DNA from 2 places in the Bacillus sp. NPDC094077 genome. Region 1 is predicted to be linked to the other one. Evidence: a T-box and tRNA genes for the amino acid it is inferred to sense, from the RefSeq annotation. Region 1 holds a T-box; the other holds one or more tRNA genes.

The links. The T-box of region 1 lies ahead of alaS (alanine--tRNA ligase). A T-box ahead of a tRNA ligase gene usually reads a tRNA of that ligase, here a tRNA-Ala.
Region 2: it has a tRNA-Ala gene. The T-box ahead of alaS (alanine--tRNA ligase) is inferred to sense a tRNA for this amino acid. The anticodon was not compared.

What each region holds. Positions count from the first base shown of each region.
Region 1 is NZ_JBNNUF010000001.1:867,736-892,139, forward strand. Features, by position in the region: gene greA (transcription elongation factor GreA) at 1-428, opposite strand, end outside; gene udk (uridine kinase) at 706-1,344, opposite strand; gene ACQKNR_RS04560 (peptidase U32 family protein) at 1,362-2,642, opposite strand; gene ACQKNR_RS04565 (peptidase U32 family protein) at 2,661-3,590, opposite strand; gene ACQKNR_RS04570 (O-methyltransferase) at 3,598-4,239, opposite strand; gene mltG (endolytic transglycosylase MltG) at 4,443-5,513, opposite strand; gene ACQKNR_RS04580 (DUF1292 domain-containing protein) at 5,737-6,015, opposite strand; gene ruvX (Holliday junction resolvase RuvX) at 6,028-6,441, opposite strand; gene ACQKNR_RS04590 (IreB family regulatory phosphoprotein) at 6,445-6,711, opposite strand; gene alaS (alanine--tRNA ligase) at 6,788-9,430, opposite strand; T-box leader at 9,471-9,689, opposite strand; gene ACQKNR_RS04600 (PH domain-containing protein) at 9,927-10,271, shown strand; gene ACQKNR_RS04605 (AI-2E family transporter) at 10,316-11,383, opposite strand; gene ACQKNR_RS04610 (hypothetical protein) at 11,560-11,772, shown strand; gene ACQKNR_RS04615 (YrzQ family protein) at 11,819-11,947, opposite strand; gene ACQKNR_RS04620 (hypothetical protein) at 11,966-12,154, opposite strand; gene recD2 (SF1B family DNA helicase RecD2) at 12,281-14,617, opposite strand; gene ACQKNR_RS04630 (tetratricopeptide repeat protein) at 14,719-15,378, opposite strand; gene mnmA (tRNA 2-thiouridine(34) synthase MnmA) at 15,489-16,604, opposite strand; gene ACQKNR_RS04640 (cysteine desulfurase family protein) at 16,621-17,766, opposite strand; gene cymR (cysteine metabolism transcriptional regulator CymR) at 17,802-18,218, opposite strand; gene ACQKNR_RS04650 (replication-associated recombination protein A) at 18,664-19,944, shown strand; gene ACQKNR_RS04655 (RsfA family transcriptional regulator) at 19,988-20,629, shown strand; gene ACQKNR_RS04660 (tRNA threonylcarbamoyladenosine dehydratase) at 20,953-21,720, opposite strand; gene aspS (aspartate--tRNA ligase) at 21,912-23,687, opposite strand; gene hisS (histidine--tRNA ligase) at 23,700-24,404, opposite strand, start outside.
Region 2 is NZ_JBNNUF010000025.1:20,083-26,142, reverse strand. Features, by position in the region: gene ACQKNR_RS27640 (peptidase domain-containing ABC transporter) at 361-2,517, shown strand; gene ACQKNR_RS27635 (hypothetical protein) at 2,562-2,759, shown strand; gene ACQKNR_RS27630 (hypothetical protein) at 2,973-3,188, shown strand; tRNA gene ACQKNR_RS27625 (tRNA-Cys) at 3,841-3,911, shown strand; tRNA gene ACQKNR_RS27620 (tRNA-Ala) at 3,942-4,013, shown strand; gene ACQKNR_RS27615 (hypothetical protein) at 4,413-4,961, shown strand; gene ACQKNR_RS27610 (hypothetical protein) at 5,103-5,630, shown strand; partial or broken gene ACQKNR_RS27605 (IS6 family transposase) at 5,899-6,006, shown strand.

The DNA of each region.
Region 1 (24,404 bases):
ATTGCTACTTTCTCACCAATTTGCTTACCTAATAAGCTTTTTGCGATTGGAGAATCGTTAGAAATTCTTCCTTCAAACGGGTCAGCTTCCGCGCTACCTACGATTGTGTAAGCCTCTTCATCTCCATCTGGTAACTCTTTAAATGTTACTGTTTTACCTAATGTAACAACAGTAGATTCTTCGCCATTATCTTGGATGATAACTGCGTTGCGAATCATATTTTCTAATTGTGTAATACGTCCTTCTACGAACGCTTGCTCATCTTTTGCCGCATCGTACTCAGAGTTCTCAGAAAGGTCTCCGAAGCTACGTGCGATTTTAATACGTTCTACTACTTCTTTACGTCTTACTGTTTTTAATTGCTCAAGTTCGTTCTCTAGTTTTTGCTTACCCTCTTGCGTCATAGGGTATGTTTTTTCTGTTGACATATTTTCCACTCCTTTTATATACCAATCCCCCGAAAAAAGAGGAGTTCCATATGAAAACTCCTCCGCTTCCATTGTTAGCGAAGGTTTCTAGTACCCTTGCACTAGCGGAGTTGTCACATACAACCCCGTATTTCCAATTCTTCTTTATATAAAGAAGATATGTATGGAAAGTTGATATAAATATGCCCTCACCTATATATAGATGAGGTTGCATGTTTCATTGTATTCGATAGGAAGGGAAAAAATCCCTTCCTATCGTATATCTTTTACTATGCTATTACAAATTTACTTTTTGTTCAAGAATTGTTGCAATTTTTGTCACCATAATATCAATCGCAACGTGGTTTTGTCCACCTTCAGGGATAATAATATCCGCAAATTTCTTAGAAGGCTCAATAAATTGATTGTGCATTGGACGTACAACACTTACGTATTGATCAATAACTGAATCCATCGTACGACCGCGCTCTTTAATATCACGCTGCATGCGGCGCAGAATACGAAGATCCGCATCTGTATCAACGAATAGCTTAATGTCCATTAACTCACAAAGACGTGGGTCTTCTAAAATAAGAATTCCTTCTAAAATGATTACATCTTTCGGCTCAACTGGAATAATTTCTTCTGAACGCGTATGCAATGTATAGTCATATACAGGCTTATCAATTTGCTCATATGCAAGCAACTGCTGCAAATGTTCAATTAACAGATCATTATCAAACGCAAGCGGATGATCATAATTTGTTTTTAAACGTTCTTCCATTGGTAAATGGCTTTGATCTTTATAATAATAATCTTGCTCTAAGATTAAAATAGAATGACCTTGAAAATGGTCAAAAATCGCTTTCGTTACACTCGTTTTACCTGATCCTGAACCACCAGCAATTCCAATTACAACAGGCTTATTCGTCCCCATTCGACTACCACTCTTTCTTATTGAAGTATGCTTTTGCGCATCATATTATTCACATACACTGGTTGATCCACTTTGAATTTCACGATTTGCAACGGATGTCTCGCTGCATCTAATTCGTTTCCATCCTCATCCCAAATTTTCTCCACCGTCTGCGTAAAGTTTTCTATTTCTGGTCCAAAGAACTCAACTTCATGTCCTGGTTTGAAATGATTACGTTGCTCAATCGTTACAATGCCCGTTTCTTCATTATAATCTAACACTAAACCAGCAAAATCATACGTTGTTTTCTTACTATGATTTCCAAACATTTGCTCTTGATGTCCTGGAACCCCTTCAAAGAATGCAGGAGCTGTATCACGATTTGCACATTTATCAAGCTCATCTAACCATTCTTGTTTAAACTCAAAATTATCAGGATCCGCACAATACGCATCAATTACTTTACGATATACAGTTGCTACAGTCGCTACGTAATGGATAGATTTCATACGTCCTTCAACTTTCAAGCTGTCAATTCCAATTTCAATCATTTTCGGAATTGATAAAATTAAATTTAAATCTTTTGGACTCATCGCAAAATGAGCATCTTCTTCTTGGAATAGAGGAAGCTCTTTTGCATCTTTATGTTGTGATACCGTTTGAACTAAATCATAGTCCCAGCGACAAGATTGACAACAACCACCACGGTTAGAGTCACGCGCTGTCATATGGTTACTTAATGTACATCTTCCTGAATATGCGATACACATTGCACCATGGACGAATGCTTCAATTTCAATATCCACTTTTTCTTTAATTTCTTTCATCTCTTCATAGCTTGCTTCACGAGCTAATACAAGACGATGTAAACCTTCTTCTTTCCAATACTGTGCTGCTTTCCAGTTGGATAGTGATTGTTGTGTACTTAAATGCACCTCAACAGAAGGCGCTACACGTTTACACGTCTCAATAATAAGCGGATCGGCAACGATAATTCCCGTTACGCCAGCTTTTTCAATCCCTTTTAAATATTCCTCTAGCCCGTCCATATTTTCATTATGTGCAAAGATATTTGTAGTTACGTATATTTTTGCTCCATATTTCTTTGCGAACTCAACGCCTTCTGCCATTTCTTCTAGCGTAAAGTTACCTGCGTTCGAACGAAGACCAAATTCTTGTCCACCTAAATATACAGCATCTGCCCCATAATGGATAGCTACTTTTAATTTTTCTAAGTTACCCGCAGGGATTAACAGTTCAGGCTTCTTCACAATAACGCGTTTGCCATCGATCACTCGTGAAATTTCTTGTACAGTCATTTCCTACACCCTCCTCGTTTAGTAAACCGTTTCTTTAAAGAAGAATCCTGTATCTAACGGACGATTTACTGGTTGCATTTCTTCTATTTCTTTATATAGATCATCTTTCACGTCATAATACGCATCACGATCTTCCACACATAAATCAATCGCTTGACGATATTTCTTCGTTACTTCAATAATGTATTCAGAGCTTTTTAGTACTCCATCGATTTTTAAGCTATCGACTTCAGCATCGATTAGTTCCTCTAATTCATCGATGAAACAAATATCGTTCGGACTCATAATGTGAGTACCATTTTCATCTTCATAGATTGGATATTTATTGTTACGCTCTGGGTCATATAAAAACATATTCTCTTCATATTTTTTCTTTTCAATATCAAGATTACGTCCTTGATACTCAAAGTAGTTTCCTACTAACGAACGCTTCGATTGGAACATACAAGTCATACCGTGAATTTGTACTTCAAGTTCCACTTCAGCATTTTCTTTTAAATCAACAATTTCATCTAAGCTAAGCTCACGAGCTAATACAGCGCGCTTCGCCCCCCTTTGACCCCAATAGTTACAAGTGAACCAGTTTGTTGCTGTTGTTTCTGTATTCCAGTGCAACTGCATATTTGGCGCTACTTCACGAACAGCCATTAATACCGCTGGATCTCCGAAGACAATTGCATCTACATGTAATTCGTTTAAAAATGCAACGTAATCTGTTAATTCTTCTACTTTATCGTTGTGGAACATAGCGTTCATTGCTACGTATACTTTCACACCATTTTCATGCGCAATTTTAACAGCTTGTTTTACATCTTCACGTGAAAATTCCCCTGCTAAACGTAAACCAAACTTTTGCTCACCGATCATTACCGCATCTGCTCCTGCTTTCGCAAGAGGTTCGATATCCGCCACCGCTCTTGGCGTTACTAACAATTCAGGTTTCTTCATACCTTGGTCACCCTCTCTTTTTACTAACAGCTACTCCATCACCAATTGGGAAAATCGTTGTATCATATCCTTCATGGTTCATAAGCCATTCATTGTACGTCTTAATACGACGGATTAAACCACGTGTACGTCTGTTTTCAATTTTCTCTTTTGTCGTTACAAGACCATGGTACATAACATTATCTGAAATAATTACGCCACCAGGATTTAATAACGGTTCATATAAGTCAAAAAAGCGACGATATTGTCCTTTTGCTGCATCAATAAAAATAACGTCAAATGTTCCGTGTTCTTTTACTTGTTCGCCCGTCTCTAACGCATCACCGTATATAACTGCAATACGTTCTTTTACTGGGGAACGTTCTATATATTCAAGTGCTTTTTCATATCGATCACGATTGCGCTCAACTGTCACAATACGTGAATTTGGAATAGCTTGCATCATACGAATACTAGAATAGCCAATTGCTGTACCAAGCTCTAAAATGCTTTTTGGTCCAATTAAACGTAAAAATTGCAGCATAAATTCCATTCCAAGTCGATCCATAATCGGCACATGATTTTCTGTTGCATATTCTTCCATTTCAAGAATTAATTTATCTTTTGGATCAATAAATGATAATAGGTACTCGTTAACTGCATCCTCCATAAATGGTCCTCCTTATTTACATGGAGAAGTGCCTCTATGACGTCTTTTCACACATAGAATGCAATAAAAATACAAGCCAGCTTCACCCTTAGCTTGTACGTCCCGTTTTGATATTAAAAACGATTCTTCTGCCAGTTTTTAACCCGATATATTTTACCACAAAAAAGAGGGATGTGCGACCTTTTTCGCTATCCCTCCCCATTTCACTGTTTTTTCGTAATATATTTTTGCTTTAATGCATTATGCTCTTCCAATGTTTTCGCATAGTACACTTCACCACTTGGTGCAGCTAAGAAATAATAATAATCTGTTTGTGCAGGTTCTAACGCAGCTTCCACTGAATGTTTACCCGAGTTCGCAATCGGCCCTACTGGCAATCCTTTCACAACATACGTATTGTACGGTGAGTTTACCTTTAAATCTTCGTATAATACACGTTGTTTATGCTTTCCAAGTGCGTATAATACCGTTGGATCCGTTTGAAGCGGCATACCTTTTGCTAAACGATTATAGAAGACACTAGATATCTTTTGGCGATCTGTAAAACCAGTTGCCTCTTCTTCAATAAGTGAAGACAATGTTAAAAGCTGGTGAACATCCCAGTTCTTTGCTTTTATTTTCGCCTCGTTTTGAACAATGATTGCGTTCGTTTTATCAAGCATTGGAATTACAATTTCCTCTAACGTCGTATCTTTCTTATAGAACGAATATGTCGCAGGATATAAGTAACCTTCTAATGGATATTTAATATTGCTATCAAAGATTTTATCCGTTAATAACTTCGGATACTTTTGCTGCATTTTTTGAACGAATGCTTTATCGTTTAATTGACGCACAACATCATCTTTATTCCACTTTAATTCTGCCGCAATCGCTTCTGCAATTTCGGTTACTTGTGCTCCTTCTTTTATCGTCACTTTATAAAGAGCTGGACGATGTACATTACCAGATGACATTTGTTCCATGACATCTTCAGCACCCATGGAAGGATTTAATAAATATGTACCAGCTTGTAAATTTTTCGATTTAGCTTTTGCATAAAAACTAAAGACTGTACCGTTTTTCACAGCACCTTTTTCTTCTAAAATCTCACCAATTTTACTTGTAGAGGAACCCTTAGGAATCTCTACTTCAATCTCTTTTTTATTCCCGCTATCAACCGGCCCTAACGCCGATGAAATATACGCATAGACTGAACCACAAACTAAGAGCAGTGCAATAATCGAAAATAAAAAAATGCGTCTACGCTTCTTTTTCACTTGATTCTCTACCAAAACTCTTCCTCCTTATTCAATTGTAGACCATATGTATATGTTTCTATACAGCATGATGGAAAACCACAACAAATCCGCTTAGCTCTTTTAATAGCCATTTTATTTTTCTACAATCCGTCTCATTATACTACAAAGGATTGCGTAGTTTCGACAAAAAATCTTTCATTTTACATATAAATACAAAAAAAGATGGACTGTATGTCGTCCATCTTTTCAGTACTTATTATTCTGCATCTTGCTCATCAGCAAGAGTGTTGAACATTTCTTGTACCATTTCCCACTCTTCTTCAGATTCGATTGGAAGTAAAGTTCCGCCCTCTTCTTCATTTTGCTCATAAGCCATTGCATCATAAATTTGGTCTCCATCTTCGTCTACTTCACCGATTGGAGAGAAGACTACGTATGATTTTTTGCCAAATTTTTCAGCATCAAAAGTGAAAATAATTTCACATAAATGTTCGTTACCTTTTTCGTCTACAATTGTAATTTGATTTTCTTCCATTTTGGTCACCTCTTATTTACTATCTAAAAATCCTTGTAAGATTACGACTGCAGCCATCTTGTCGATTACCTGTTTTCGCTTCTTACGACTTACGTCAGCTGAAATGAGTAGACGTTCCGCTGCCATTGTTGACAAACGCTCGTCCCACATTACAACGTCTAATTGTAACAGCTCTCGTAGGTTTTCTGCAAATTGTTGGCAAGCTTCACCACGCGGGCCAATTGTACCATTCATATTTTTAGGTAAACCTACTACTATTTTGTCCACATCGTACTGTTTTACTAACTCAGAAATACGATCAAAACCAAATTGACCTCGTTCTTCGTTAATCTTGATTGTTTCCAGTCCTTGTGCTGTCCAGCCCATTTCATCGCTAATTGCAACGCCGACTGTTTTTGTACCAACATCTAAACCTAATATCCGCATAAACTACTCCTCACGATGATGTTTCAAGTAAGACTTCACAAGCTCTTCAATTAACTCATCACGCTCAAGCTTGCGAATGATGCTTCGAGCATCTTTATGGCGAGGTATGTATGCTGGGTCTCCACTTAATAAATAACCGACGATTTGGTTAATCGGATTATAGCCTTTTTCTTGAAGTGCATCATACACAGTTAAAAGTACATCATTTACATGGACACTCTGTTTTTCATCTTGAATGCTAAACTTCATTGTTTTATCAAAACCGTCCATTTCAAGCACCTCACTTATATAGTAAGTATAGGGAGAAGAACTTCTCCTCTCCCTACCATTGTACACTACTATCTCTTTATTTTGAAACAGATTTAACGTACTCTTGTACAAATGCTAAAGCTTCTTCAACTTGAGCTGGGTTTTTACCGCCTGCTTGCGCCATATCAGGACGGCCGCCACCGCCGCCGCCACAACGAGAAGCTACTTCTTTCACAAGTTTACCAGCATGGTAACCTTGACTAATTAAGTCTTTCGTTACGCCTGCTAAAATATTCACTTTATCATCATTTACAGATGCTAATACAACAACTGCTGACTCTAATTTATTTTTAAGGTCATCCATCATTGTACGTAAGTTGTTCATATCTGCAACATTTACTTTCGCTGCTAATACGTTTACGCCATCAACTGTCATGACTGAATCCGTTAAGTTTCCAGCTTCGATATTGCTTAATTTTGCAGCAAGAGATTCATTTTCTTTTTGAAGTTGTTTTACTTCAGCAAATAAACCATCAACTCTTGTTAAAATATCTTTCGGATTTGTTTTCATTTTTCCTGCTGCTTCTTTTAATAAACCTACTTGATCGTTCATTAATTCGTATGCAGACTTACCAGTTACCGCCTCAATACGACGCGTTCCTGCACCGATACCAGACTCAGCAACAATTTTGAAAATACCGATAGAAGCTGTGTTATCAACGTGACAACCACCACAAAGCTCCAAGCTGTAATCACCTACTTGTACAACGCGTACAACATCTCCGTATTTTTCACCGAATAATGCCATTGCGCCCATTTCTTTCGCTTCTTCGATTGCTTTTTGAGAAATCTCAACATCAATACTTTCCCAAATTTTCTCGTTTACGATACGCTCAATTTTTTCTAATTCGTCAGCTTGTACTTGACCGAAGTGAGAGAAGTCAAAACGTAAACGTTCAGAAGTTACAAGAGAACCAGCTTGGTTAACATGCGTTCCAAGTACGTCTTTTAATGCTTGGTGTAGTAAGTGAGTTGCTGTATGATTTTTCACAACGCTACTACGATTCTTTGTATCAATAATAGCTTTCACAGCCGCATCTTTCGTTAATGTACCTTCTTCTACAGCTACTTTGTGTAAGTTTTGGCCGTTTGGTGCCTTTTGTACGTCTTTCACAAGAACTTTTACACCGTCAGCGAGAAGGTAACCACGGTCTGCAATTTGTCCACCGCTCTCAGCATAGAATGGTGTTACATCAAGCATTAATTGTCCTTCTTCACCAGCTTGTAAGCTATCTGTGTATTCACCGTTTTTCACAAGTGCAACAACGTTACTTTCTGTTGCAACTGTACCGTAACCAACGAATTCACTTGCTACTTTAACTTCTCCAAGGACACCACCTTGAACTTGCATAGAATCAACGTCTTGACGAGCAGCACGTGCGCGCTCACGTTGTTTTTCCATTTCATTTTCAAAGCCTTCATGATCAACTGTCATACCAGCTTCTTCTGCATATTCTTCTGTTAATTCAATTGGGAAACCGTATGTGTCATATAGACGGAACGCATCTACGCCAGAAATAACAGTTGTTTTTTCTTCTTTCGCTTTTGCAATTACTTCAGCTAAAATTGCTTCACCATCATGAAGTGTTTCATGGAAACGCTCTTCTTCGTTTTTCACAACTTTTGCGATGAAATCTTTCTTTTCAAGTACTTCTGGATAGAAGTCTTTCATTACTTCTCCAACAACCGGTACTAATTCAAACATGAATGGACGGTTGATGTTTAATTTCTTCGAATAACGAACAGCGCGGCGTAATAAACGACGTAATACATAACCACGGCCTTCGTTAGATGGAAGAGCACCGTCACCAACAGCGAATGTTACTGTACGGATGTGGTCAGCAATTACTTTAAACGCCATATCTTTTTCTAAGTCACCATTGCGATACTTCTCACCAGAAATTGTTTCTGTTGCACCAATCATCGGCATGAATAGGTCTGTATCAAAGTTTGTAGGCACATCTTGAACGATAGATGTCATACGCTCTAGACCCATCCCTGTATCGATGTTTTTCTTAGGAAGCGGCGTATATGAACCGTCTGGATTATGGTTAAATTGAGAGAATACAAGGTTCCATACTTCTAAGTAACGCTCGTTTTCTCCGCCTGGATATAATTCTGGGTCACTAAAGTCATTACCGTAAGCTTCCCCGCGGTCATAGAAAATCTCTGTATTCGGTCCACTTGGTCCTTCACCGATATCCCAGAAGTTTTCTTCTAAACGGATGATGCGCTCTTTTGGAACACCCATTTTCTCATTCCAAATTGTGAATGCTTCTTCATCTTCTGGATGGATTGTAACTGATAGTAATTCTTTATCGAATCCGATCCATTTGTCGCTCGTTAAGAATTCCCAAGCCCAAGTAATTGCTTCTTCTTTGAAGTAATCACCGATTGAGAAGTTCCCTAACATTTCAAAGAATGTATGATGACGAGCTGTTTTCCCAACGTTTTCAATATCGTTTGTACGAATTGATTTTTGTGCATTTGTAATACGTGGGTTTTGCGGGATTACACGGCCATCAAAATATTTTTTTAATGTTGCTACACCACTATTAATCCATAGAAGAGATGGATCTTCATGTGGAACTAGTGATGCACTAGGTTCTACTGCATGTCCTTTTTCTTGGAAAAAGTCTAAAAACATTTGACGAATTTGTGCGCCTGTTAGTTGTTTCATTGTATTTTCCTCCTTAAATATAAAAAACTCCCGCCCCTATAAAAGGGACGAGAGTTAACTCGCGATACCACCCTAATTATGAATTGATTATAATAACAATCAATTCATCACCTCATGGTGCCGTAACGTGGCAAGACGGCAGTGATTAGCTGCTCTCAGGATTAGCTTTCTGTTACCCTTCATTTAAAGCTTCTTTCAGCCAGTGGAAGCTTCTCTCTACAAATGGACTGTAACGTACTTGTTCCGTCATTGATTTAATGTATTATATGACTAAATATAATAGAATTCTCTTAAGTTTGTCAATGTAGATAATCATTTATATTGTATCAATTGCTTATTAACCATAGTTATTCTACTATTCATTCTTAACAGCCTTTCAATATATTATGCATTTATTACTAAATGGGAATATCCTCATAAAAATATCTCTATACATTTTTCTAAATATTACATCATTTGTTATAATTGAATTATTAACACTAAAGGAGCGATCACTATGACAACCTTATTGAACAAAGCTAAAAATATATTAACAACTGACGAAACAATATTGTTTTACGCAGCATGTTCACTAGATATATTTATATATCGTTCCATCGCAAGGCCAGGACTGTTAATTTTAACGAACAAAAGGCTCTTTTTTTACGGACCAGATGTAAGTCAGAATCCAATATTTGAAGAGTACTCTTTCGCAAAAATTTCTAACCTAAAAGAACAGAAACGTCTTTTCAGTAATCAAATTGTATTTATGTATGATACAGAATGGAAAAAAATAAAACATATTCAAACAAATGATGTGAGCTCCCTCGTTCAAAAGATACACGAGCAACTCTCTAAATAAATATATGATTAGCCCTCTATTTCGTAAATAGAGGGCTTCCGTATTTACACATCTTCTTTTTTCCACAGAGGTCTTACATGAACAATGACTGTACGAATAACCGCTAAAATCGGAACTGATATTAATAACCCTACAATTCCTGCAACTTCTCCCCCTACTAGTAATGCAAGCATAATAATAACAGGATGCATACGAAGCGACTTACCTACGATATAAGGAGATAAAATATTACTTTCAACGAATTGCAAAATCGCAATCGTAATTCCCGCCTTAACGAGTAAACTCGTTGATACCGTTGCTGCAATCATTAATGTCGGAATCGCTCCTAAAATAGGACCGAAGTATGGGATTATATCCGTCACCCCAATAATAATGCCAAGCAGTAATGGATATTTCATACCGATAAACCAAAAAGAAAGAGCAGATACCCCTCCTAATACTAAGCAAACAAACAACTGTCCTCGAATATAACTTCCAAGTGACTTATCAATTTCTTTCGCAAGCATTTGCCCCGTACTTCGCCATTTACTTGGGACTAGTTTCCAAAAGATATGATAAAACTCACCGTAATCTTTTAATATGTAAAATACAATGAACGGAATTAAGAAAATAATGAGCAATGAATCCAGCACACCACGAGCTGTACTCATCACTTTATTTAAAAGAGCTTGAATCTTCATTTCTACACCAACAAAAATTTGTTTCACCTTTTCATGAATAAACGATGGGAAATTCGCTGTTTGTTCTGTAACGCCATCCATCCAAGAATCGTACATTTTTGTAAGTTGCGGAAACTGTTCATTAATTTCTTGTAACTGCTTAATAACAACTGGTATTCCTTTATAAATCCCATAACCAATTCCGCCAAAGAATAGAATGTAAATGAGCAAAATAGCAAGCGTACGAGGCATTCCCTCTTTATGAATTTTTTCAATTAAAGGATGCAATAAATAAGCAATAAAACACGCAATAAGAAACGGTGTGATTGCGACTTTAAATACAAAAATAATCGGTGCCCATAGCGGCTTAATTTTTAAAAAGACAAGCAAACAAAGAAAAACAAGTAACAATAACCCTAAACGATATATCCAAATGATTTTAAGATTCTTCACACGAAAAACCTCCTCCACCTTTATTTTGAAAATAAATAGGGTAGGTTATGTGCAAAACTTTTAAAATCTTTTCATACAGACCATACTGTTTTTTAAAGACGTACATATATTTAACATAATAAGGACAACCACCCCTGAGAATGCAAAACATAAAAATATAATCAGGAGGGCTAATAATGGTCTTATTTATGCTTATATTATCTGCACTTTTTATGATTCTTGAATGGATTTGTATCGGATGTGGTATTTGGAAAGGTTTCTTTATTCGTTCCTCACGAAAAGAACGAGCGAAGCAATTATGGCATTATGGAATGCTTGGCGTCGGATGTTACGGTCTATCTTATCTTTTCTCGGAAATCGGACTTTTTTATTTGCATATGGGCACGTAAAAAAACTCCCTCATCAATAAGGGAGTTTTTCACTTTATCGAAATGATTATAAATAAGACTTAATCATCTTACGCGCCTTTTTTATATTGCGTTTTGAAAATACATCTTGCTTACGAGCATATTGATATGCTGCAGCTCCAACACCTAATGCGATTAATGAATTGCGTAGATTCAAAGTAAATCCCCCTTTTCGTTATCCGATCGTTCTTTCGTTCTCATCAAATAAATCATCAAGAGAGCTTAACGAACCATCTTCCTCTACTTGATGCGTATGGATTTTCCCCTTTGAAACCGATAATTCGATATAACAATTCCAGCAGTAAAATTGGTTGACACCTATTTTTCCAATGTCTTTCCCTTTGCAATTTGGACAACTGAACATATGGCTTTCATCTCCTTACAGTCTCCCAGATTCTATTCGCCATTATGTCCAAACTGCATTCATTTATACATGCTAGAGCCTTTCAACGTTATACGTTTGAAAGTTTCACTATATAATTTCACCTTGTTACATAAAATCATACGGTGAAATGTTTTCCACGTCCATTTCTTCACCATTAACCGTTACCATCTGCACTTCTCCTTGCGATTCTTGCAAGCGACTAGCTAAAGTCGTTTGACGCATTGCATCATCAAGGCGATTTACACCGGACTGGAAAGCCGCTTCCTCCCCGCAAATAATAAGGAACTTCTTACTTCTTGTAATGCCAGTGTAAATTAAATTACGACGTAACATACGGTTGTAACTTTTTACAATCGGCATAATAACAATCGGAAATTCACTACCTTGTGATTTATGAATCGAACAGCAATATGCATGTGTAATTTGATTTAAATCCGGCTTTGTATACGTGACTTCAATTCCATCAAATGAAACGATAATCATATCTTGTTGTTCAACATTTTCTTTCGCATAAAACACCGAAACAATTTCCCCGATATCACCATTAAACACTTGGCTCTCTGGCTGATTGACGAGTTGCAGTACTTTGTCACCTCTTCGGTATACAACATCACCGTAAGCAATTTCTTTACTCTTTTCTCTTTTCGGATTAAATACTTGTTGCAACGCTTCATTCAGCACATTGATACCAGCAGGCCCGCGGTACATCGGTGCCAATACTTGTACATCTCTTGCACTAAAGCCTTTTGTCTTAGCATTTTCACAAACCTTTTTTACAACCTCAACAATTTGAGCCCCTGTACAGCTGATAAATGAACGATCTTTTTTATTTTGTGCTAAATCTGGCGGAAGCGTGCCGTCTTTTATTGCATGGGCAAGTTGAATAACAGATGAACCTTCCGCTTGACGATAAATTTCTGTGAGCTTTACTGTCGGAACTGCACCTGCATTTAATAAATCTTTTAACACTTGTCCAGGCCCTACAGATGGCAACTGATCTTCATCACCTACAACGATAACTTGAATGTTCGTCGGCAGTGACTTGAATAGCTGATTTGCAAGCCAAATATCAACCATCGAAAACTCATCAATAATGAGTAACTTTCCTTGAACCGGATCCGTTTCATTACGCTGGAAAGAGCCTTCTGGTGTCCAGCCAAGCAAACGATGAATGGTGCAAGCCGGAAGTCCTGTTGATTCACTCATTCGCTTCGCAGCTCTTCCTGTTGGAGCCGTTAATAATATTGGAAATGGATTATCATCACTATATTCATTCGGATTTAACGATAATCCGTGCAATGATGCATACATTTCAACAATTCCTTTAATAACAGTTGTTTTTCCTGTTCCTGGCCCACCCGTTAATAACATCATCGGCTTATGAAGTGCCGTTTGAATTGCTTCTTGCTGAAGTGGTGCATACTGTACATTCAGCTGCTCTTCAATTTCACCTAATGTTTTTAACACTTCTGCTTCAGGAAATGAAGGTGTTTCTTCTTGATTCATAAGTCGACGAATAGACTTTACAACACCTTTTTCAGAGTAGAACAACGATGCTAAATACACTCGTTCTTCTTCTATGATGACTTTCCCTTCACTTTGCATCATTTCAATACAACCTATAATATCTTCCTCAGTCACTCTTCCTTCTTGATTGTTCAAAAGTGACATCGTTTCTCTTACAAGTTGATCTTTTCCCATATAAACATGACCGAGTTGCAATGAAACATTCTCTAACGTATAAAAACATCCCGCACGTACACGATCATCGTGATTACCCGATATCCCTAACGCACGCCCTATATCATCCGCTCTTCCAAACCCAATTCCATCAACCTCTTCAATAAGTTGATATGGATTATTACGAATCACTTCTAATGTCATCTCTTTATATTGCTGATAAATTTTAATAGAAAGCTTCGTTCCAAAACCGTAACCATTTAAAAAGCTCATTACTTTCTCTAACCCTTGATGCTCAACAATTGTCTCATATATTTCCTGTGCTTTTTGCTTATTAACAACACCATTTAACGCATCAGGGTCATCCATAATTTTAGAAATAGCATGTTCCCCGAGATGGTCCACAATTTTTTCAGCTGTACGCTTTCCTATCCCTTTAAATAAATCACTCGCTAAATATTGCACCATGCCTGCTTTTGTTTGCGGCAATTCTTTTTTAAATGTTTCAACCAAATATTGTTTTCCATACTTTGGATGATCTTTAAAATGACCTGTCAATGTAAACACTTCATCTTCATGCATGCGGGGAAAATGACCGTTTATCATTACTTTTTTTTCATCGTACGTTTCATTCGTTTCAATGACTTTCATACTGACAACGGAATAGAGGTTTTCTTCGTTGTGGAAAATGGTATGAAGAACTTGCGCTTTAATAAATTTTTTCTCTTCCTCAAACAAATCCATTGCATGTTGATTTCCCATCTTTCCTCTCCTTTCCGACTCTTTTCACTTTAATGAGCAGTACATCCCCCACCTCTTTTCTTTAGATGAGGGATAACTACCCATTAACCTATATTTTCGTCTTATTCAGCTTCTTGCTCTAATAAACGAATACCATTACCAGCTAAAAAGTGGTCTGGTTGAATTTCAGTTGCTTTCTTAAATAAGGCAAGAGCTTTCTCGTTATTTTCTTCAAATACGTACGCAACACCTAAATTATAATACGCATCTGCATGCTCCTCATCCATTTCTAATACCTTTTCAAAATAAGGTTTTGCCTCTTGGATATGTTCTAGTCGTGCGAAGCAAAGTCCACATTGGAATACAGCTTCTACATCTGCGTCATCCAATTCTGTTGCTCTTTGTAAAAACGGCAGTGCAAGACGATCATTTCCAAGCTGCACATGCGTGATACCTAGCATAAATGTTACATCAGCCGATTGTAAGCCAGCTTGCATCGCTTGTTCAAATACAGCTTTCGCCTCTGCAAATTGCTCTTGACCGTAATATACGTTTCCTAATCCATAATAAGCAGCCGCAGATTTATCATCTAACTCTAATGCACGCTTATAAAATAAAATTGCTCGCTCACTATCACCTAGTACATCTAATAAATTCGCAAAATTAATGTATCCAAGCGGATCTTTCGGACTTTCTTCGATTGCTTCCGTAAATTTTTTTGCTGCTTCTTCCCAGTTTCCTTCTTGCATATATTGAATACCTGTTTCAAGTTTGTTTGACATGCCCTTCACCTCTACAACAAATTATAACAAAGAATGTATTTTCCAAGCGAACGAAAATTCGCCTTATGTAAAAGAAACCTCTAACCGCTAATCGGCAGAGGCTTCTCGTTTTATCCTAAATAATCCAATTTCTTACCACTACGGTATACTTCATCAATTGTAGCACCGCCTAAGCACTCATCTCCATCATAGAAGACAACTGCTTGTCCTGGTGTAATTGCACGAATTGGCTCGTCACAAAGAATACGAACTGTATTTTCATCAACGATTTGAACCGTTACTTTATTGTCTTCTTGACGATAACGGAATTTCGCTGTGCACTTAAATTCTTTTTCTTTCGCTTCATTACTTACCCAGCCGACATTCGTAGCAATAACTTCATCACCATATAAAAGTTCGTTATGGAATCCTTGATCAACATATAAAATGTTTCCTTTCAAGTTTTTCCCAACAGCAAACCATGGATCACCGTTACCACCAATACCAAGGCCATGACGTTGTCCAATTGTATAATACATTAAACCGTCATGCTTTCCTTTCACTTCACCAGATAACGTTTGCATCACACCTGGTTGCGCTGGTAAATAATTACTTAAGAAATCTTTAAAGTTACGCTCACCAATGAAGCAAATACCAGTACTATCTTTTTTCGCCGCTGTCGCTAAACCAGCTTCTTTCGCCATTTCACGAATTTGTGGTTTCTTTAATTCACCTAACGGGAACATTGTTTTTGATAATTGCTCTTGGCTTAATTGATTTAAGAAATACGTCTGGTCTTTATTGTCATCAACACCGCGAAGCATTTTATATTCGCCGTCCATATAAGCAACGCGTGCATAATGGCCTGTCGCTACATAATCAGCACCAAGCGCAATTGCATGCTCTAAAAATGCTTTAAATTTAATTTCTTTATTACACATTACATCTGGGTTTGGTGTACGACCAGCTCGGTACTCATCTAAAAAGTACGTAAATACTTTATCCCAGTATTGTTTTTCAAAGTTTACTGCATAATACGGAATACCGATTTGGTTACACACTTCAATTACGTCATTGTAATCTTCCGTTGCTGTGCAGACACCATTCTCATCTGTATCATCCCAGTTTTTCATAAAAATTCCGATTACATCATAACCTTGCTCTTTTAATAAAAGAGCTGCTACAGATGAATCGACGCCACCGGACATCCCGATGACAACGCGTGTTTCGTGAGGTAGTTTGTTCATCATGTCACCTCCCATGCTAATTTTGTGTTAATCGCTTCACGATTTTCACTGTTTCGTACGCCGCTTTTTCAATTTGCTCTTTCGTATTTCCAAGACCAAAACTAAAGCGTACGGATGAACGTATTTGATCGGAGTCTTTTCCGAACATCGCCACTAATACATGTGATGGATCAATCGAACCAGCTGTACAAGCAGAACCACTTGATACTGCAATGCCAGCTAAGTCTAAGTTCACAAGGAATGGTTCAATATTCATTCCTGTAAAACTTATATTCAACACATGTGGTAAACGATATTCCAAGCTTCCGTTTACCTCGAAAGTAATGCCTTCATTTTTGAAGACAGATACCATTATATCTTTAAACTCTTCATATTGGGCATTTTTTTGCTCACGAGTTTTTTCAGCTAAAAGAATTGCATGCTGAAGTCCAGCAATACTAGGTACATTTTCAGTACCAGCACGACGTTTTCTTTCTTGCTCTCCGCCCGTTAATAACGGTTCAAATTTCACATTTGCACCAGCGTATAGGAACCCTACACCTTTTGGTCCGTTAATTTTATGAGCTGAAATCGATAATAAATCAATACCAAATTCTTTCACATCTATTTCTACTAAACCGTAAGCTTGTACCGCATCTGTATGGAAATAAGCTGGATGCTCTTTTAGCAGCTTTCCTATTTCCGCAATTGATTGCATCGTCCCTACTTCATTATTCCCAAACATAATAGATACAAGAATTGTTTCTTCTGTTAATGCCTTTTGTATGTCAGAAACTTGAACACGCCCCGTTTCATCTACAGGTAAATAGGTCACTTCAAACCCTTCACGCTCTAGCAATTCACACGTATGCAAAATCGCATGATGTTCAATTTGTGTTGTTATAATGTGATTACCTTTATGACGGTTGGCACGTGCCACACCTATAAGCGCTAAATTATCAGCTTCTGTACCACCGCTCGTGAATATAATTTCATTCGGGTTAGCATGAATGCTTCTTGCACACACGCGTCTCGCCTCATCTACTGCATGACGCGCTTGACGTCCATAAAAGTGAATACTAGACGGGTTTCCAAATACTTCTGTCATATATGGAATCATCTTTTCGACCACTTCTGGGTGAGTCGGAGATGTCGCAGCATGATCTAAGTAAATGCGTTCCATTAAATCTCCTTCTTTCCAAATCGTTTCACAAGGAATTAAATGTAAAACATATAGCCCCCGTGATTTTCTTCCTCATAACGTACTAAATCTTCTAAAGTTGTGCTATCTAACACTTCTTGCACCGCATCACGAACACGCATCCATAATTGGCGTTGTGCTGGTTCTTCTTCTTCTATCATTTCTACAACACTAATCGGACCCTCTAGTACACGAATTACATCCCCAGCTGTAATATTAGCTGGTTGATCAGATAATACATATCCACCGTATGCACCTCGCGTACTCTTTACAAGACGAGCGTTACGAAGTGGTGAAATTAATTGCTCTAAGTAATGTTCCGATAAGTCATGTGCCTGCGCAATTGATTTTAATGAAATTGGACCTTCACCAAATTTTTTTGCAAGATCGATCATAATTGTTAAGCCGTAGCGGCCTTTCGTTGAAATCTTCATCTATTTTGCACCTCTTTTCAAATTTTCACTTCTATTGGTTATATCTTATTTAGCCCGCTATTTGCGGGCAGTAAAACTCCCACCTCAAAATTAGGCTGGAGCAACGAAGTTAGGTGGGAGATCAACTGCCCGTAAACGCCCGATTGGTTCAACTAATAATCAGTGGGGGATGAACAAAACCCCCACTGATTAAAGTTTCACTTTATAAAAGAACACAATTTAAAATCCTATGAAATTATAGCATAATATAGTATTATAAGAAATTTCAACTTGTGTATCAAAATGATAACATAAAATCATATTGAAAAACTCGGAAATTATTACAATTGAAAGAAAAATGAAAATATTCATATTCATTTTTCCCACAAAACAGCATCCTATTTCAAATTCCATTAAAAAAAATGATACGATAGAATGAGATTATACATTAAGGGAGACGGTCAAGATGAAACAACCACTCGCACATCGAATGCGCCCTACAAATATTCAAGAAATTATCGGGCAACAGCATTTAGTTGGTGAAGGAAAGATTTTATGGCGAATGGTCCAAGCAAATCATTTTCAATCTATGATTTTATATGGTCCTCCAGGTACAGGAAAAACATCAATCGCTAGCGCAATTGCAGGAAGTACTGGTACCCCGTTTCGCCTATTAAACGCTGTGACGCATAATAAAAAAGATATGGAAGTTGTCGTACAAGAAGCGAAAATGCATCGACACCTCGTTTTAATTTTAGATGAAGTGCACCGTCTAGATAAAGCAAAGCAAGACTTTCTATTACCTCATTTAGAAAGTGGACTTCTTACTTTAATTGGTGCAACGACAAGCAATCCGTTCCATGCGATAAATTCCGCTATTCGAAGCAGATGTCAAATTTTCGAATTACATGCTTTAACAGAAGATGATATTTTAATTGGTTTAAAACGAGCTCTTGAAGATAAAGAAAAAGGGCTTGGGGAATATGATGTAACTGTTACGGATGAAGCATTATATCACTTTGCAAATGCATCAGGCGGAGATATGCGTTCAGCTTACAATGCACTTGAACTAGCAGTTTTATCTAGCTTTACAACTGACGACAAGGCCGTGGAGATTACGTTAGAAATCGCAGAAGAATGCTTACAAAAAAAGAGCTTCGTTCACGACAAAGGTGGAGATGCTCATTATGACGTATTATCAGCATTTCAAAAATCAGTGCGCGGAAGTGACGTGAATGCAGCACTCCATTATTTAGCACGTCTTATTGAAGCAGGTGACTTACAAAGCATTGGTAGACGCCTACTCATTATGGCATATGAGGATATCGGACTTGCTAGCCCGCAAGCTGGACCGCGTACGCTCGCAGCAATTGAATCAGCCGAACGAGTCGGTTTTCCGGAAGCACGTATACCACTTGCAAATGCTGTTATTGAACTTTGCCTATCACCGAAATCAAATTCAGCTTATAAAGCACTTGATGCCGCATTACACGATCTACGTAACGGACAAACAGGTGATATTCCAAGTCATTTAAAAGATAGTCACTATAAAGGGGCTGAATCGTTAGGTAGAGGCATTGGATACTTATATCCACACGACCATCCAAATGGATGGGTACAACAACAGTACTTACCTGATAAAATAAAAAACAAGCAATATTATAAACCGAAAATGACAGGGAAATTTGAACAAGCACTTTCTACTGTGTATGAAAGATTACAAAGCTCGCATAAAACGAAGAATTAAGGGTAATATAAGCGAAAACGTCACCATTACGGAGGCTTCGCTTATGAAAACACGTCAAGATGCATGGACAAAAGAAGACGATCTCCTTTTAGCAGAAACTGTTTTACGACATATCCGCAGCGGAAGTACACAAATAAAAGCATTCGATGAAGTTGGCGATGCTTTGAACCGTACTTCCGCAGCTTGTGGCTTTAGATGGAACGCTGAAGTAAGACCAAATTATGAAGACGCAGTGCAACTTGCAAAAAAACAGCGTAAAGAGTTAAAACGTTCTGAAGCAAAAATAGAAAAAGAGCAGTTTACAAAAACGAAACAACTCGTAATCGATGCCGAGTTTTCGGAAGATATTACGCCAAATAAACAAGATCTTACAATGCAAAATGTCATCTCATTTTTGCAAAACTTGGAGCATAATGACCCTTCGCTCACAAAATTACAAACTGAAAATGACGTCTTACAATCACAGCTCACTTCCCTACAAAAAACGAATAATGAACTTGAAGCCAAATTAGCCGTTCTCACAAAAAAACAACAAGCAATCGAAGAGGACTACGCAATGCTTGTTAGAATTATGGATCGTGCTCGGAAAATCGTTTCAGTCGAAGAACAAGAAGAGCAGATTGCTCCAATTTTCAAAACGGATCAAAATGGAAATTTAGATATTATATATTCAGCAGAAAATTAACAAACAGGGATGTCACTAAGTCAAAAATTTGACTTGGAGACATCCGCCTATAAATCAGACAAATACGATCATTACTTACTAACTTCACTTACATTCGAACTAATAGTATTGGAAATATCAATATTTCTTTCATACATATAAAAAAGCATATATCCGAAATGGATATATGCTTTCCTTTTATCCCGCTATTTGCGGACAGTAAGACTCCCACCACAAAATTCGGCAAATGCAAGGAAGTTAGGTGGGATTTCAACTGCCCGTAAAAGCCCGATTGGTTCAACTAATAATCAGCGGGGAATGCCCCCACTGATTAAAGTTTCACTTTATTCTTGCCCTACACGCTTCACTTCTACGTTTTTAATACGCTCACGTACAACGTGACTTGCCATAATTAAACCTGCCACAGATGGTACGAACGCATTTGAAGAAGGTGGTAATTTCGCTTTACGAATTTTTGCATTTTCGTCTGGTACGATTTCTTTACGTACTTCTTCACGAATTACAATTGGGTTTTCGTCAGAGAAGACAACTTTTACACCTTTTTTAATACCTTCTTTACGAAGCTTCGTACGAATTACTTTCGCAATTGGATCTGTATGTGTTTTAGAAATGTCCGCAATACGGAAACGAGTTGGGTCCATTTTATTTGCTGCACCCATACTTGAGATAATTTTAATTTTACGACGTAAACATTGTTTAATTAAATGAATTTTGAACGTAATCGTATCAGATGCATCCACTACGAAATCTAATCCATGTTTAAAGAACTCTTCATATGTTTCATCAGTATAAAACATTTCTAGTCCAATTACTTCACACTCTGGATTAATGTCTGCAATACGCTCTTTCATTAATTCTACTTTTGAACGTCCAACAGTAGATAATAAAGCATGAATTTGACGGTTTACGTTTGTAATATCTACAACATCTTTATCAACCAATACAAGACGCCCTACGCCAGAACGCGCTAACGCTTCAGCTGCAAAAGAACCTACGCCGCCAATCCCTAAAATACCAACTGTACTATTTTTTAATATTTCAAGTCCTTCTTTACCGAAGGCTAATTCATTACGTGAAAATTGATGTAACATTCAGCTCTACACTCCTATTACAAAAATGGTCTACCATGTATTCTAGCGTTTTTCCGACTATTTGTATAGAAAAAGTTATAGAATTCCTAAAAATACATATTTCAAACAAAGAAACATAATGTAAACCGGACTTTTTAAACAACCTCAAAAAAAGTCTAGACGGCTATAGTATAACCATCTAGACTTTATTCTTACTTCTCTTCTTTCACGTTCAACTTCAAGTTCAGTTCTTCAAGCTGTGCTTCTGCAACTGGGCTTGGAGCTTCTGTTAATAAGCAGCTTGCGCTTGCTGTTTTCGGGAATGCAATTGTATCACGAAGGTTCGTACGACCTGCCAGTAACATAACAAGACGGTCTAAACCTAGTGCGATTCCGCCGTGTGGTGGTGTACCGTATTCGAATGCTTCTAATAAGAATCCGAATTGCTCTTGTGCTTCTTCTTGTGAGAATCCAAGCGCTTTGAACATTTTTTCTTGTACGTCACGCTCGTAAATACGAAGTGATCCACCACCAAGCTCATAACCGTTTAATACAAGGTCATATGCTTGTGCACGTGCTTTTTCTGGTGCTGTTTCTAAAAACTCAACGTCTTCACGGAATGGCATTGTGAATGGATGGTGAGCTGCAAAGTAACGATCTGCATCTTCATCGTACTCAAGAAGTGGCCAATCAGTTACCCATAGGAAGTTAAATTTACTTTCGTCAATTAACTCAAGTTCTTTACCTAGACGTAAACGAAGTGCACCTAAGCTATCTGCAACAACGCTCTTCTTATCTGCTACGAATAGTAATAAGTCGCCAGCAGTAGCTTCTAATGTAGTCATTAACACGTTTGCATCTTCTTCACCGAAGAATTTCGCAATCGGTCCTTTTAAACCGTCTTCTTCAACTTTAAGCCAAGCTAGACCCTTTGCACCGTATACTTTTACGAATTCAGTTAATGCATCGATGTCTTTACGAGAGTATTTGCTCGCAGCACCTTTTGCATTAATTGCTTTTACTTGTCCGCCGCTTTCTACCGCACTTGTAAATACTTTAAATCCACAACCTGCTGCAAATTCAGATAGGTCTGTTAATTCCATTTCAAAGCGTGTATCTGGCTTATCAGAACCGTAGCGAGCCATTGCATCAGCGTAAGTCATACGAGGGAATGGTGCGTTAATTTCTACACCTTTCGCATCCTTCATAACTTTCGTCATCATGCGCTCCATCATATCTAAAATTTCTTCTTGCGTTAAGAATGAAGCTTCGATATCGATTTGTGTGAATTCTGGTTGACGATCCGCACGTAAATCTTCGTCACGGAAACAACGTGCTACTTGATAGTAACGCTCAAATCCACCGACCATAAGAAGCTGTTTAAATAATTGTGGTGACTGTGGTAATGCATAGAATTCACCGTCATGTACACGGCTTGGTACTAAATAGTCACGAGCTCCTTCTGGTGTGCTCTTCGTTAAAATTGGTGTTTCAACTTCTAAAAACTCTTCTGAGTCTAAGAAGTTACGAATTGTTTTTGTTACGTCGTGACGCATTTTGAATGTGTTGAACATTACAGGACGACGTAAGTCTAAGTAGCGATATTTTAAGCGTACATCTTCTGATGCATCTGTGTCATCAGCAATAATGATTGGCGTTGTTTTCGCTGCGTTTAATACGTTTACTTTCGTTGCTTGTACTTCAATACGACCAGTTGCCATATTGTCATTAATTGCGCCTTCGCCACGTGCAACAACTGTACCTTCTACATGTAATACGTACTCACTACGAATTGTTTCTGCTACTTCTAACGCTTCTTTCGATGTTTCTGGGTTAAATACTACTTGTACGATACCTGTACGGTCACGTAGGTCAATAAAAATTAATCCACCTAAGTCACGGCGTTTTTGTACCCAACCTTTTAATTGAACTGTTTGTCCAACCGCTTCTACTGTTACTTTTCCACATGCATGTGTTCTTTCAGCCAATGTAAGTTCCCCCTATATTAATTTCTCTGCTACATATGAAGCAAATACATCTAATGCTACTTCTTCTTGTTCGCCTGTTGCCATATCTTTTAAGTTAATGATGCCTTTATCTAGCTCATCTTCCCCTAATACAGCTACAAATTTCGCCTTTAGACGATCTGCTGATTTAAATTGTGCTTTCATTTTGCGATCTAAATAATCTTTTTCAACTGACAATCCAGCTTTACGAAGATCAAACGCAACTTTTGCAGCATGATCTTTCGCTTTTTCACCAAGCGCTACAACATAACAATCAATACTATGTTCAATTGGTAATTCAATGTTTTCAGCCTTTAGCGCCATAATTAAACGTTCAATACTCATCGCAAAACCGATACCTGGCATTTCTGGTCCACCGATTTCTTGTACAAGTCCGTTATAACGACCACCACCGCTTAATGTCGTGATAGCACCGAAACCTTCTGCCTCACTCATAATTTCAAAAACAGTATGTTGATAGTAGTCTAAACCACGCACTAAGTTCGGATCTTTTTCAAATGGAACATCCATCATCGTTAATAGTTCTTGAACTTTGTCGTAGTATACTGCTGACTCTTCATTTAAGTATTCTGTAATAGATGGTGCTGTACCCATTAATTCATGGTTACGGTCCTTCTTACAGTCTAAAATACGAAGAGGGTTCTTTTCTAAACGAGATTGACAGTCAGAGCAGAACTC
Region 2 (6,060 bases), on a different contig from region 1:
GTTAATGTGCTTTCTTTTTCCTGTCTACTATAAGGGGATCATATCAGTTATGATGGACTCTTTTTACTATTTATACGCAGTTTATTTTTTAATCAAAACAGAACTCCCAGTCACTTAACGCTCTTACGAGATATTCTACATGTTCTATAGGTTCTTTGATACGATTTATGATAATGCGTTTATTATTAAACTCCATATCTAGAAGGAATTTAACTCTAAATTTTTTTGTATTAGTAAAATAGGATCAAAAAAATAAGCATTAATTTGCCGTTTTTTTGATCCTATTTTACTAATTGTTATTAACATTAGGAAGCATTTATATTTTAAGTACAACAAATTATATAGAAAGGAGCCTAGTTGATGTTTAAGAAAAAGGTACCATTTATAGAACAAGCCCAACAGACTGAATGTGGTTTTTGTTGTATAGCGATGATTACCGAATATCATAATAGTACCGTATCTTTTCATGATATGTATGAAAGGATTGGTAATGGTAGAGATGGAACGTCACTATTTCATTTAAAGCATCTAGCTGAGGGATTAGGATACGAAGCAAATTGTTTTAAAATTCAAGAATATGATGAGTTATATAAAGTCCCACTCCCTTGCATTATTTATTGGAAGGAAAAACATTATGTAGTACTAGAGGAAGTAGCTGAACATGGAGTAATAATTGTTGATCCCGCTGTGGGAAGAAATAAGGTAAAAAAGGAAGAGTTCGAAAGGGATTTTTCAAAATATGTTATGACATGCGTACCAGGTGAAAGGTTTGTTAAGAAGAAGCCTAAAAGCTTATGGTTACCATATATTAATATATTGAAAGAGAGACCATCCCTATTAATAAATTTAGTCTTACTGTCCTTTGTGTTACAGTTATTCACTTTAGGTATACCCCTTCTAATACAATATTTAATAGATCATGTTATTTCACCTCAAAATTTTAATTTGTTAAATATCTTTTTAATATCAATAGTATTTGTGGTGGGATTCCAATTTCTATTCAATATAGTTAGAGGTAAGGTTGTAATTGTAATGGAGAACTTTTTAGATAAACAAATGATGAGTAAATTTATTAATCATTTACTTCATTTACCTTATCATTTTTTCCTCTTAAGAAAATTTGGAGATCTCCTATTTAGGGTAAATAGTCTAAGAATAATTCGGGATATGATTGGATCAAACCTTATTAAGGGTATATTAGATGTTGGGTTACTAATTGTAATATTTGTTTTCATGATAATTAAATCACCAATTTTAACGGTATCTGTTTTAGTGTTCACAGCACTTAACGCAGTTTTATTAATTGCTACACGCTCTAAAGTAAAAGAGGTTAGCCAAGAAGAAATTATGGCGAATAGTGAAGTTCAAAGTATTCAAACGGAGACTTTGTATGGAATATTCAATGTTAAAACAGCTGGAATCGAGGATAAAATATTTACTCGATGGAATAAAAATTTTAAAAAGCTGCTAAAAGCTTATAGAAAGAAGCAAAATCTTAATAATTATATTCAATCAGTAAGTAGTTCTATTGGGAATTTAGCCCCCTTATTCACTCTATGGCTTGGTGCATATTTAATTTTAAACAATCAGTTGACATTAGGAAATCTAGTAGCTTTTCATGCTATTTCCAATCAATTTTTTGGACTAAGTCAGTCAATTGTTCAAATGTTTAATTCTTTCTTTGTAACTGGTACGTATTTAAGAAGGGTACAAGATGTATTAGATGCACCAAAAGAAGAACAAACTCCGGATATGAAAGAGATAACTAATCTTGAAGGTCGTATACGTTTTGAAGATGTAAGTTATCAATATACAAAATATAGTCCAATGTCTGTTGAAAATATTAATTTAGAAATTAAACCGGGCCAAAAAGTAGCGATTATTGGAGAATCTGGTGCTGGAAAGAGTACCATGTCCCGTCTACTATTGGGATTGCATAATCCGAGTGAGGGGAAAATATATTATGATGATGTGGATTTAAGTAATATCGAAAAATCATCATTGAGACGTCAAATTGGTGTAGTTCCTCAGGACGTTACACTATTTAATAAGACTATTTTTGAAAATATTGCAATTTATGATAAGGATATCTCGATAGAAGAAGTCGTTGAAGCTGCTAAGGTAGCACAAATACATGATGACATTATGAAGATGCCTATGCAATATAATACGTTCATATCTGAGATGGGATTCAATATTTCAGGAGGACAGCGACAACGTATTGCACTTGCGAGAGCTTTAGTTCATAAACCATCCATTTTAGTATTAGATGAAGCAACAAGTTCATTAGATCATCTGAATGAGAAGAAGGTAGATGATTATCTCAATGAAATAAAATGTACAAGGGTTGTTATTGCACATCGACTTACTACAGTAATGAATGCAGATTTAATAATTGTGATGGATAAAGGAACTATTATAGAATCGGGTACTCATAAAGAGTTAATGCTAAAAGCTGGTTATTACTCTTCCTTCTTCAAGGATATAGAACCAGATTACAAGTTACTAGCAAATTAAGCATATATATTTATGAATCTAATAAAAAAGAAAGAGGGATAGATATGAAAGTTCAAACAAAAAAAGACCGTAATTTAATCAGATATGCAAGTGGGGTAGTTACCCTTTTAATCTTGGCTTCCTTTATATATCAATGGAATAACGGGTTAAATATTGACATTCCTGAAAGATTAGGCCTAGGGATAGCTCTTGTCGCATTTGTTACTACCTTTATGCCTCAAAGAAAAAAAGATGCTAATTAATTTAAATCGCGCTTGAGATCTATTTCTCAAGTGCGGTTTCCTAAAAAATTATATAGAGGAATCATAAATAATCATGCATACCAATACAAACTATAAATTTAACATTTAGGCTTTAAATATATATAAAGTAGCAATTTAAAAGAGAAATATCTTAAATATTTTCTACGTACTTAAATTCAAACTAAAAAATTATAAAAAAAGGATGGATATCAAATGTTTAGAAGAAAAAAATCAGATGAAATGCGAAAACAAAAGTGGAATACTGGTGGATTGACTAGTGTAGTTGATGAAAATGAATTAAAACAGGTTGTAACTGGCGCGGGTTCAGACGATATCTATATAGAGACAGTTCCAGCTGCTATAGCTGCGTTTTTACCAAATCAGATGAACACATATCCTGATCCAATGATCATGCCTAAGTATAGATAATCAAGGACTTAAAATAAAAAAAGAGAACATATTAACACTAAAAGATTTGTACTTGAATCCAAGTTGTCATAGGTATCGTTTATTATACTAATCCTATAGCATTTAAAGAAAAGCTATTTGATAGAAAAGGTATTGGGTGTTATCAAGGTGCAAAATTATTTTATTAGATATTCATTCTATATTTAGGGTGTATATCTGTTGGCCTAAAAATAGGAATCTAAAATCCTTGAATATGCTAAATAGAAAACTTTAATTTAGAGAATTAGATGATTTATAACAATATTGGACTATCCCTATCTATAGGGGGAAGAGAATCCTGTAATATCTAATTTCCGTTCACTATTTTAGTAGGATCAACTTATGATGCATATAATAAAACACATATTTGTACGTTGAAGTCACATGCCTCGTCTCTTATTTGTCTAGGGGAGGCTATGAAATTTCAATAGGCACAGAAGACAAAATGTCGAGGGCTTCCTATAAATAATTTTTATATTTGAAAAATCAGTAATTTCATTTACTAAATTAAATAAACAATGTTATAATGTGGTGTGGAATCCGTTTATTCAGAATTAATGGTTAATTGATATGATATTTAACATTGTTTTAATCGTAAAACAAAGTGTTAATTCTCTTTTATAGAGAATTATATGGCGGCATAGCCAAGTGGTAAGGCCCAGGTCTGCAAAACCTGTATCATCGGTTCAAATCCGATTGTCGCCTTTTATTCTAGTATATCAATATTTTTCATATGGTGGCATGCCAATTAGGAATGGTACAAGGTTAGCATACCCTTTTATGTTGGTTCGAATCCAACTGTCACCTTATATCCCAATACCCTTTGGGAATAGTTGTATATGGAAACTTTTCTTTGTAACTCCTCAGTCATTTATATATTGTACTAATTACTTAAACAACCACACTTTACACTACTACACCTATAAGTCAAACACGATGGATTTATTTCATTGAAAGACCCCAAAAGAATAATTTTTACAATGGTCATGAATAATGTATGTTATTAAGCATGGTTAAATTTGTCCTATTAAGATTTTGAATCCTTACTAATGTAATTGAATAGGCTTTTACAGCGATAAATGTGTTAATTATAGTATTCGCAACAAAATAGTTGAACAAGAATTATGCTAAATTTTACAATTAATTTTCTTAATATTAGGATTTTTCGTTATTATATAAGTTAAGTATTTTAAAGGGGGTGATTCTATGAAGAGTAAAGGAGCATTAATATCTTTCTTGGTTTTAGTTATATTGTTAGGATTTTTACCAATAGAAAAAGCAAGTGCCTCTGTATCATCTAATCCATTAAATGAAGTAGCAAATCAAATTGACACAAGTAAAAATTATTATATAGTTCCAGCAGATTTACCAACAAGAGGATTACATTCTCTTCCGTCTTTAAATTTTTCACCATCTGTAGTAGTTAATTCACTAGGTAATACAGTGGAAGAACCCTCAGGAACTCCTATGAAATTCTTTTTTTCTGAAGAAAAAAAGAAATACCACATTGGAATGCTTTATCCGCTGCCTGTGAAAGGACTTGTTTATTATTTTATAGATAGTAGCTTACATCTTATTTTGGGTGAACAATACGCGGCCGATTGGACAATAACTCCTGTAGAAGGAGGATATATACTGCAAGCAGGAAGTGGATACCTTGGTTATAAAGATGGTGAATCGCCACTGTATGGTCCTGTTACATTTGCCCGCTTAGGTAAAGAAAAAGTTGTGTGGAAATTAGTACCCGCGTCTTAAAGTTTATATAAGTTTTAAATATAACTTGTTTAAATGATAATACGTGAATAAGTAATTAATAATAAACTAGTACTAGTAGGCTTTTATGTTCTCAAAATGTTTTTATCGCTATAATATTTAAGTATGAAAGGACGTGTTTTTGTGAAATTTAAAGGATTATTACTATCCTTTCTGGTTTTAGTTACATTGTTAGGATTTTCCCCAATAGAGAAGGCAAGTGCATCCGTATCATCTGATTCAGTAAACGAAGTAGGAGATAGGATTGATACAAGTAAAAACTATTATATAGTTCCAGCAGATTCACCAACAAAAGGGTTGCGTTTCCGTTTGCTCTTTGGTGCTCGTATTCATGTACTTGTTGGCTCACAAGGAGATCCTATGAAGTTGCATTTTTCTGAAGAAAACAAGAAATATCGTATTGAGGACTCTGTGAATTGGATAAAAGGACCTATTTCTTATTGGTTTAGTACATCGGATGATAGTGTATATTTTGGTGGGGAGGAAAATGCAGCTTATTGGACGATAACTCCTGTGGAGGGAGGATATACTCTTCAAGCAGAAGGTGGATACCTTAAATATGAGAATATTGAATCACCAATGTATGGTCCTCTTACAATGACCTATTTAGGTAAAGAAGAAGTTGTGTGGAAATTAGTACCTGTACTATAAATTTCATATAAGATTTATAGGATATATTTAATGGGAAAATAAATTAGTTTACTAAACAATTTTTAACTATAGCAGGTTTGACACTCCCACCCCTAAAGGGGCCAGCTGACTAACGCCAGCGGGATTCTTGCTACCAAAGGCGAAGTCCATTTCTGGTATCGCTGACGTGCAAGATTGCGATATGTACTGTTTTTTTGATAGCGTTCCATACTCACTGATCTAAAACCTATTCAAGCGTAAAGATTATTAGTCTCAACTATTCTTATTAGTGGTAAGGTGGTACCTGTGTTACAATTTGGTTTTTCGTAATTTGATGAAAATAATAGGAGAAAGAGGATTATCAATTACTTACACAACAATTATGCGTAGGGTTCATTGATCTAAATTTGTTATTATACAAGCTAAACCGTAATAATTTCATTTACCGTAT